Regions from separate parts of the Lentibacillus cibarius genome, predicted to be linked through region 1. Evidence: riboswitches for the same ligand, from Rfam matches in the RefSeq annotation. Region 1 holds a riboswitch; the other holds the start of a gene.

Region 1 (4,219 bases):
GCAAATTTTTTACCTAAAACCATCAGCACAAAATACCCGGTCGAAACCTGCGTCATTGCTAAGAGCACCCAGCCGAGCCCCTGTGTATAAGCTGTGCCTGGACCACCAATAAAGCTACTTGCACTGCCATAGGTTGCCGTCATCGTCATTGCCAGGACAAATCCGCCAAGGCTTCTCCCACCGAGAAAATAATCTTGCATGAATGTATTCGACGATTTTATATATTTACCGGCCCACATACCGGCACCAAAAATAACGAGCAACAAGCCGATTAATGGGACTAATGCTTGCCAATTCATCTTTCTTCTCCCTCTTTCTCAAACGAAACTTCCGCAAACCACTTTTTAACCACAACCGTTACCAGCACAGCCATAATAATAAATCCGAGCACACAGCTGTAAAAAAACCATGCAGGTAGTCCGAAAACATATGTATACTCTGATGGGTCCTTGCCCCCAAGTCCATAGGCAAACGCAAACCACCAGACAAAATTAAAGATCACCAGTCCAATCCCAACGAGCGCCTCCCGGTTGGCTACCTTATATCGTGAATCATTATCATGTGCATTAAGTTCTTCCATTCCCATTAATCTCCCTTCCTCCATTTCAAATCTATCACTAATATAACGGTTTATATGTGTTATTGTGAACATTCTAAAAAATTGTTCCGCGCACTTGTATATCCAATAAGACAAACCAAGTAAAAGGAAAAGTCAAGAAATAACTGAATTGGCCACTTAAAAGGGCAACAAGACCTCCTTAAACATTTCGTAAATCTAAGTGGAGGGCACCTGTTACCTATTCCATGGTTATGGTGGACTGTTTTTTCCGTGCAAGGCACATAATACCAGCAATCAGGTAGAATAATCCACTAAATATTCCGGCACCAACAGTAATAATTGCACCGATAACGGCTGTCACAATCAACATAATGCCTGCAACCTTTGAATTTTTATCACCTTTCATGAGAAAGATGGAAACAATCCCAACAACCAGCGCAAGCACAGAGACAATAATTAGAAACCAACCACCGCCCTGAAACAGTTCCAGTATGGTATCAAGATCACCTGTTGCTACTTCAGGCTGCTGCTGTTTGACTTCTTCTTTTGCTTTGTTCCGAATCACTTCATTGTTAAAAATCCAAACCATAAATGCCCCAACCGCGGCAAAAAAGCCATAAATTAATGCGCCTACGATCGTTAATACAATTTCTCCCGTTCTATTCACGCCTTTACCCTCCCCCACGTTCACATTTTATGTTACTCTATATGTTTTGCAAACGATGCTATATTATTCAAATTAGTATACTAGTATGATTGTATCATAAAACTATTGCTGTTTTCCCACAGTTAATATGCTAAATCATAGTTCATTTGAAATTTCCGAAAAGCATATGACAAACGGACTTTTCTCTGATACACTAATAAATAATAAAATAACTTTAGTACTACTAGGGGTGCCCAGCAATTGTGGGCTGAGAGGAAAGGGCGTTTATGCTTTCCGACTCTTACGGACCTGACCTGGTTAATACCAGCGTAGGGAAGTAGTCTGACGGTAAATTGCTATCAGCTATTTCAAGCCAGGTCCAGTCTATGGATCTGGCTTTTTCAAAAGGTAAGAAACTATAAAATTTAGCGATATAGCTTTTACTTGCAAGGTTAGGCCACGTCCGGTTCCGACGCGTTCTTAGCCTGCAACAGCGCTTTCGCCTTTGTTCTTTGGATCCGCCCCGAACGAAAGGAGGATTTGCTTGAACCGTACACGATTATTAACGACGATGGCCGTTTTCGTCGCGATTGGAACACTCGGGGCACAATTACTATGGTTCCCGGCCGGTGTAGCCAAAGCTTACCCGGTGCAACATGCAGTCAATGTCATGGCCGCAGTCACACTTGGTCCTGGTCCGGCAGTCGGCATCGCCTTCATGATCGGTCTACTCCGAAATATGCTTGGGCTTGGTACATTGCTTGCTTTTCCCGGTGGTATGGTCGGTGCATTTTTAGCCGGCTATCTCTATAAAAAAACTAATAAAAAAGCTTTAGCTGCAGTTGGAGAGGCAATTGGTACCGGAATAATCGGTTCACTTTTTGCTGTGCCATTTGCGCGTATTCTGATGGGCAGTTCTGCCGGGGCATTTTTCTTTTTGCCATCGTTTCTAGTTAGTAGTATTTCCGGAGCTTTTATCGGCTGGTTTGTTGTGTCAAAAGTTAAACGTGCAAATTTATTAGCGAACCATATATAAGGAGGCTATATCATGAACTATATTCCTGCGTCATTGACGATTGCCGGCACAGACCCAAGCGGTGGTGCCGGTATTCAGGCAGACTTAAAAACGTTTCAAGAGTTGCAATCATACGCGATGTCCGTCATCACCTCGGTTGTCGCGCAAAATACAACAGGTGTCCAGGATGTACAGCATATGCCTACATCCATGATTAAACAGCAACTGGAATCGGTTATTTCCGATATCCCTTTCCAAGCGTTTAAAACCGGTATGCTTGCCAATATCGATATTATGCAGGCGGTAGCTGAAAAGATTTCCCCACTGGACATTCCATATATTATGGATCCGGTCATGGTTGCAGCAAGTGGTGACCGATTAATTGCTGAAGATGCGCAAATATATTTACGTGAAAATCTTCTTCCGCTGACAACAGTGACAACACCGAACATACCGGAAGCAGAGGTCATCACCGACAGGACGATAGATACGCTCGAGGATATGCAGCAGGCCGCCAAACAGATTGTCCACGAGTACGGCGCAGGTGCTGCTTTAGTTAAAGGTGGTCACATGCAGGGAGAGGCTGTGGATTTTCTATATGATGGAAACACGACTCACACCCTTTCAGCGGAACGCATTAATACAAACAACACACACGGGACCGGATGTACTTATTCTGCGGCCATCGCAGCGTATATGAGCCACGGGTATCCATTGCCGGAAGCCGTACAAAAAGCAAAAGAATATGTGACCGCGGCTATTCGCCATTCATTTCCCATTGGCAATGGAAGTGGTCCAACTAACCATTGGGCACTGCGAAAGGAATTGGTGTAGTAAAATGAATAAAACAATTATTCTAGAAGTGCGTGAAACAACCCCACTGATCCATCATCTGACCAATCAGGTAGTCATGAACTTTTCGGCAAATGGATTGCTATCATTTGGAGCAGCACCAGTGATGGCCAAGGCTGAAGAGGAAGCCGCTGACATGGCTGCTAATGCGGATGGCGTTCTGCTTAATATAGGCACATTAACCGCTAACGAGCTAGATTCCATGGTTCGTGCCGGTAAAGCTGCCAATGAAAAAGGAATTCCAATTGTCATTGACCCGGTCGGTGTTGCGGCAACCCCATTCCGGACAACTGCGGTAAAAAAGATTTTAAGTGACGTACAGCCGACTGTCCTCAAGGGAAATGCAGGTGAGCTTGCACACCTCGTCGAAATTCCGTGGGAGACGAAGGGCGTTGAATCAATTGGGGATGGCAATGCAGACGAGATAGCTTCAAAGGTGGCCGAGATGTATCAATGTACTGCCGTTGTCACCGGGCAAACAGATGTCTTATGCACTAGTGGTGAGATTGAGCATAACACCACAGGTCATCCATTTTTAGGAAAAATAACCGGTGCAGGATGCCTGCTTGGTTCTGTCTTAACAGCTTGCCTGACAACAAACAATAATGTTCAAAAACAGACTTTAGCAGCAGTAAACTTTTATGGACTGGCTGCTGAATATGCCGCCAAACAAACAGATGTCAACGGACCCGGAACATTCTTGCCCCACTTTATCGATGCATTATCCTTTGATCCTAGCAAGCTGGAAAGGAAGTAACATATGAACTTACGAAAATACTTCATCATGGGAAGCCAGAACTGTGACCACGATCCCACGACTATTTTAGAGGAAGCAGCAAAAGCCGGCATTACTGCTTTTCAATTCCGTGAAAAAGGAAAAGGCTCACTGACCGGCAAGGAAAAGCGGGAATTAGGTTTCAAACTCCGTGACATTTGCGCCCGGCACCATGTAATGTTTTTTGTTAATGATGACATTGAACTGGCCGAACCACTGGAAGCTGACGGCATCCATGTCGGTCAGGACGATATGCGACTGGATGAATTACGAGAGAGGTTTCCGGATAAAATCATCGGACTGTCTGTCTCCAATCAGCATGAAGTAGATAGTAGCCCGGTTCATCTCGCTGACTACCTTGGTGCCGGACCG
Region 2 (4,219 bases), 990 kb from region 1:
AATCAGCCATGTCCAGCTTCGACGCGCTAGTGCAGGCGCCCGCACAGGATGTCGCGGTTTTAGCCTGCCGGTACTGAAGGCGTATCGCAATTTCAAAAGCAGATATCAACCGGTGTGCGGCAAACATCAACGCTTTAGCAACGGATATCAACGGTTCACGGCGCAACATCGACGCTTTAGCTGCAATTATCAACGCTTCACGGCGCAACATCAACGCTTTAGCTGCAATTATCAACGCTTTACGGGGAATCATCGACACATCTTCCCATTCAAAAGTGGTTTTCTTTTTCAAGGACGTGACGTTTTTAGCCTTCGAGGACGCTTGCGTTTCTTCATCTGGAAACAAACGCATTGTCGCGGATCCAAAAGCGCCATGGATAGTCTTTTGCCTCCCCGGCGTTTCCAATCCCGATCCGTGGACCAGCAGCAATTTCTGAAACATCCACACTTCTCCCCGGAGCAATCCACAGCGGACGCTGATTAAGTGCATGTCCATAATCATCCATCGTGATGCCGAGCGCTTTCGTTAATTTGCCGGGGCCATTCGTCCATTCTTTTTTCTTTTTCGCTTTGGGCCGCCGTGGTTCCATTAATTCCTGGCCAATATACGGCTCCACACCGCGAATCAATACAGCTTCCGGCGCGTCAATCTGGCCGCTCACAACATTAAAGAGACAGTGCGTATGCATCGAATACGTATATGTATAACCAGCCTCACCGAACATGATTTCCGTTCGTTTCGTGCGACGGTGATTAAAACTATGGGCTGCACGATCACCAGGCCCAATGTAGCCTTCCGTTTCCACAATCAAACCGCCGGCAACCCCCTCCTTTGTTTCCTTCAGCAGCAATTTTCCTAGCAGTGACTGCGCCAGTTGGAGGGTCGGCTGGTGATAAAATGATAAGTGTAATGGCTCCGGTAAGTGGCACATGGTATATCCTCCTTCTCCCGATCATTCTCATCATTTCCAGGACAAAACATTATATACTTTAACCATAACAAATCCCCACCTGTACAGATGGGGATTGTTTCACGTTGGTATAGCGGCACATCGCTATGCCACGTATACTTATTGTCGCACGGCCATTCTGCTGGAAAGCCACGTTTCTTTCGTATAGGACATTTCCCAGAATGCAAGCTCGTATTCTTTGGCAATAACAAATTGTTCTTTCATGGCTTCTCTTTCCTGTTCACTGGCCTCTTCCGCCAGTGCATCCAGCAGATCAATCATTTCCTGGGTCGAAGTTTGAAACCATTCGCTTGCATACATTTGAATCCAATTTTGATAGATTTCTTCCTGCGGTACCGCGTTCTGATAAACCTGGCCAATGTCCGCATACAGCCAATAACAAGGAAGTACCGCAGCAATCGTCTGCCCGAGGCTGCCTGAGAGAGCAGCCCGGTACAAGTGAGATGTATACCCGTATGCCGTCGGGGCTGGTTTAAACTGCGCCATATCCTCCTTCGTAATGTTCAGAACGCGTGCATGTTCCTCATGAACCGTCAATTCAGCCTGTGCCGTCATCTTCGCTTTATCCGCAAGTAACGCCGTCGTCTCGAAATCCCTTGCCTGCGCGGCTGCCATCGCATGCACTTTCCCGTAATGCTTCAAATAGTAAATGTCCTGGAGAATATAATACTTAAACGTCTCCAGTGGCAAATCACCATTTGCAATTCCCGTAACAAACGGATGATGCAGACTCATCTCCCAGCTTTGTTTCGTTGCCTCTCGCAGTGTTTCTGAAAATTTCATTAAAAAATCCTCCTCTTTTACTGTTTCCGACAGATTGAGGAGGGGAAGGTTCGCTGCTTACGTCCATTTATGGAAAGAAACCATTTTTCATAAACATAGACAAGCGACGATACCACTTCCCTCCGCTGGTATGAACCAGATCAGGTTGTAAGGGTTCTAAAGTATCACTTTAATCTCAGCCCTTCTAAAAGGGCACCCCTAGCGGAAACATTTATTATTTTCAAAATCATCTTACCAATCTTAAGTGAGAAAGTCAACTAAGTAATGGTCTACGTGGTTCGGGGGCGTCAATAATTTTGTGTAAATGACCCTATTCCTGTAGAAGGTTAGCCATTGTTTTTCAAAGTTTCAAGATTAGGTGGCTGCTCTAAGCCACAGCGGCAGCTGCTTGTCCTTGACCCTGCGCCTCTTCTTCGTGATTCGCTGTGTTGGGTTCAGGGACCCGGCCAGCGAGAACGTAGAAGAGATCGGTCGTGGTACGCTCGGTGTGCGGATGGAGCCCCTTGAGGGCTTTATTTTGCCCAGCCGCCATGTACACACCACCACGACCGCAAGCAGGGTCAAGGATGGCGGTGTTAAGCCTGATTTTCCAGCGCTTCAAACATCTGCAGTAGTTCGGGCTTCGCCTTTCCAAATCCTTTGTGGCACCGCATACCGAATTTATGGTTGTAATCCAAAAATTGGGTTACCAGAAAACGTTCCAGGGCATCCTCGTTGGGAAATTGTTCTTTGCGTTTGACGTAGCGTTTGATTTCCTTGTTAAATCCTTCGATGAGATTTGTGGTATAAATACTGGAACGGATGGATACCGGGAAATCATAGAACGTTAATAAGCGATCCTGTCTCATCACTGCGTCGACAGCGCGAGGATACGTTTTGTGCCATTTATTTTGAAATTGGTCCAGGGCACTAAGAGCTTGCTGGCGGTCCTCAGCTTCGTAAATAGCCTTGAAATCATCCAGAATAGCCGCACGATCTTTCACACGAACTTTGTTAGCGATATTGCGGGAAACATGGACACAGCACACCTGATGTTTGGCTTTTGGGTAGACACGATGCAAGGCATCTGTCATGCCGTTCAAGCCGTCCGAAATAAAGAGAAGGACATGTTCAACACCGCGTTCAGATAAGTGCTGTACCAACTCCTCCCACACATTGGCGGATTCCGTTGGGGCAATGGTAAAGTCCAGTACTTCTTTGCCGCCATCTTCTGCAATGCCAATGGCAATATAGACCGATTCTTTTTCAACGCTTTGACGACGAATCGGGATCTGGGTGGCATCCAGATAAATGCACACATAACGTCGCTCCAGGGTTCGCTCATGGAATGCCTGAACATCTTCTGACACAAGCTGTGTCAGATTTGAAACGGTCTGTTTGGAATAATGTTGACCATACATTTTTTCGATCAAATCAGCAATTTCATCCGTCGTTATGCCCTTTTCGTACAAATGGATTACAAATTGTTCCAGCGTGTCGTTAGAACGTTTATAAGGCGCCAGCGTTTGTTGCTGAAAGGAACCGTTGCGGTCTCTGGGAATATGCAGCTCAAGGCTGCCGTATTCCGTTTTGAACGTTCGGTCATAGAACCCGTTACGGGAATTACCGGAGTTAACGCCGGCCTGCTCATAAGGCTCATAGTCCAGGAAAGCCGTTAATTCGTGTTTTAAAAGCTGATTGATGGCTGTTTCCAAGTGATGGCGAAAAATTTCTTCAATATCCTGCTTTTGGGCTAGTCCTTCTAGCAAATCTGTAGTAAGATGACTCATAGGGAAGACCTCCTGTGGGTTTTGTGTGCTAACTCTATTCTACAGGAAAAGGTCTTCCTTTTTCTATGACCATCGTTTAGGTATATTCATTTACACAAACTATTTTACGCTCTCCGTGGTTCAATTTAAGAGTACAAAAAAGTAATTTAAAATACTTGTTATAGAAATCATCTTAATATTTTCTTCGGTATCTATTTTAAAAAAACTTCTAATCAATTTTTTACTGTCGAACTTCACTTGTGATTGCTTTTTTAGAGTTCCTGTCACAGATTACCTCTTACTTCTTCTGTTCCCCTGGAAACTTTTGTACGTTTTACAGTCCCATGCGTTCAACAATGCAGTCACATTAATCATCTCTTTTCACCTAGAATACTATAATTTTCGCATTAAATAACATTGAAAATAACAAGGATTTAGCAGATAAGTATGGCAGTTGGTATGTTATTTCATTATGCAAATGAAACTTAAGATTGTCATAACAATAAAAAAAGGATGCTAAACCACTTGTGATTTGCATCGCAATAAATTTGTTATTTTATATTCTCTTTGCTAAAACTGAATGGCTGTTTGAGTCAGCCCTGTGCAGCTGCAATTACTCCTTATAAATAATCCCTTCTTAACGCCTCTGCTGATCGTGGTGAAATATAAGCTGGTGCGACATCATAAACTGTTTTGGCACCAAATTGATTTTCCTGG

The links. Region 1 has a riboswitch for thiamine pyrophosphate ahead of thiW (energy coupling factor transporter S component ThiW). Riboswitches for the same ligand answer to the same signal wherever they lie in the genome.
Region 2: another riboswitch for thiamine pyrophosphate. It lies ahead of tenA (thiaminase II); the one in region 1 lies ahead of thiW (energy coupling factor transporter S component ThiW).

Annotation. Positions count from the first base shown of each region.
Region 1 covers NZ_VCIA01000001.1:2,129,909-2,134,127, reverse strand. Annotated here, with positions in the region: gene panF (sodium/pantothenate symporter) at 1-299, opposite strand, end outside; gene FFL34_RS10315 (YhdT family protein) at 296-580, opposite strand; gene FFL34_RS10310 (DUF4064 domain-containing protein) at 798-1,226, opposite strand; TPP riboswitch at 1,442-1,558, shown strand; gene thiW (energy coupling factor transporter S component ThiW) at 1,750-2,241, shown strand; gene thiD (bifunctional hydroxymethylpyrimidine kinase/phosphomethylpyrimidine kinase) at 2,254-3,054, shown strand; gene thiM (hydroxyethylthiazole kinase) at 3,059-3,829, shown strand; gene thiE (thiamine phosphate synthase) at 3,833-4,219, shown strand, end outside.
Region 2 covers NZ_VCIA01000001.1:3,117,315-3,121,533, reverse strand. Annotated here, with positions in the region: gene FFL34_RS15270 (hypothetical protein) at 1-352, opposite strand, end outside; gene FFL34_RS15265 (DNA-3-methyladenine glycosylase) at 333-932, opposite strand; gene tenA (thiaminase II) at 1,071-1,754, opposite strand; TPP riboswitch at 1,855-1,964, opposite strand; gene FFL34_RS15255 (IS256 family transposase) at 2,330-3,523, opposite strand; gene FFL34_RS15250 (diaminopimelate dehydrogenase) at 4,123-4,219, opposite strand, start outside.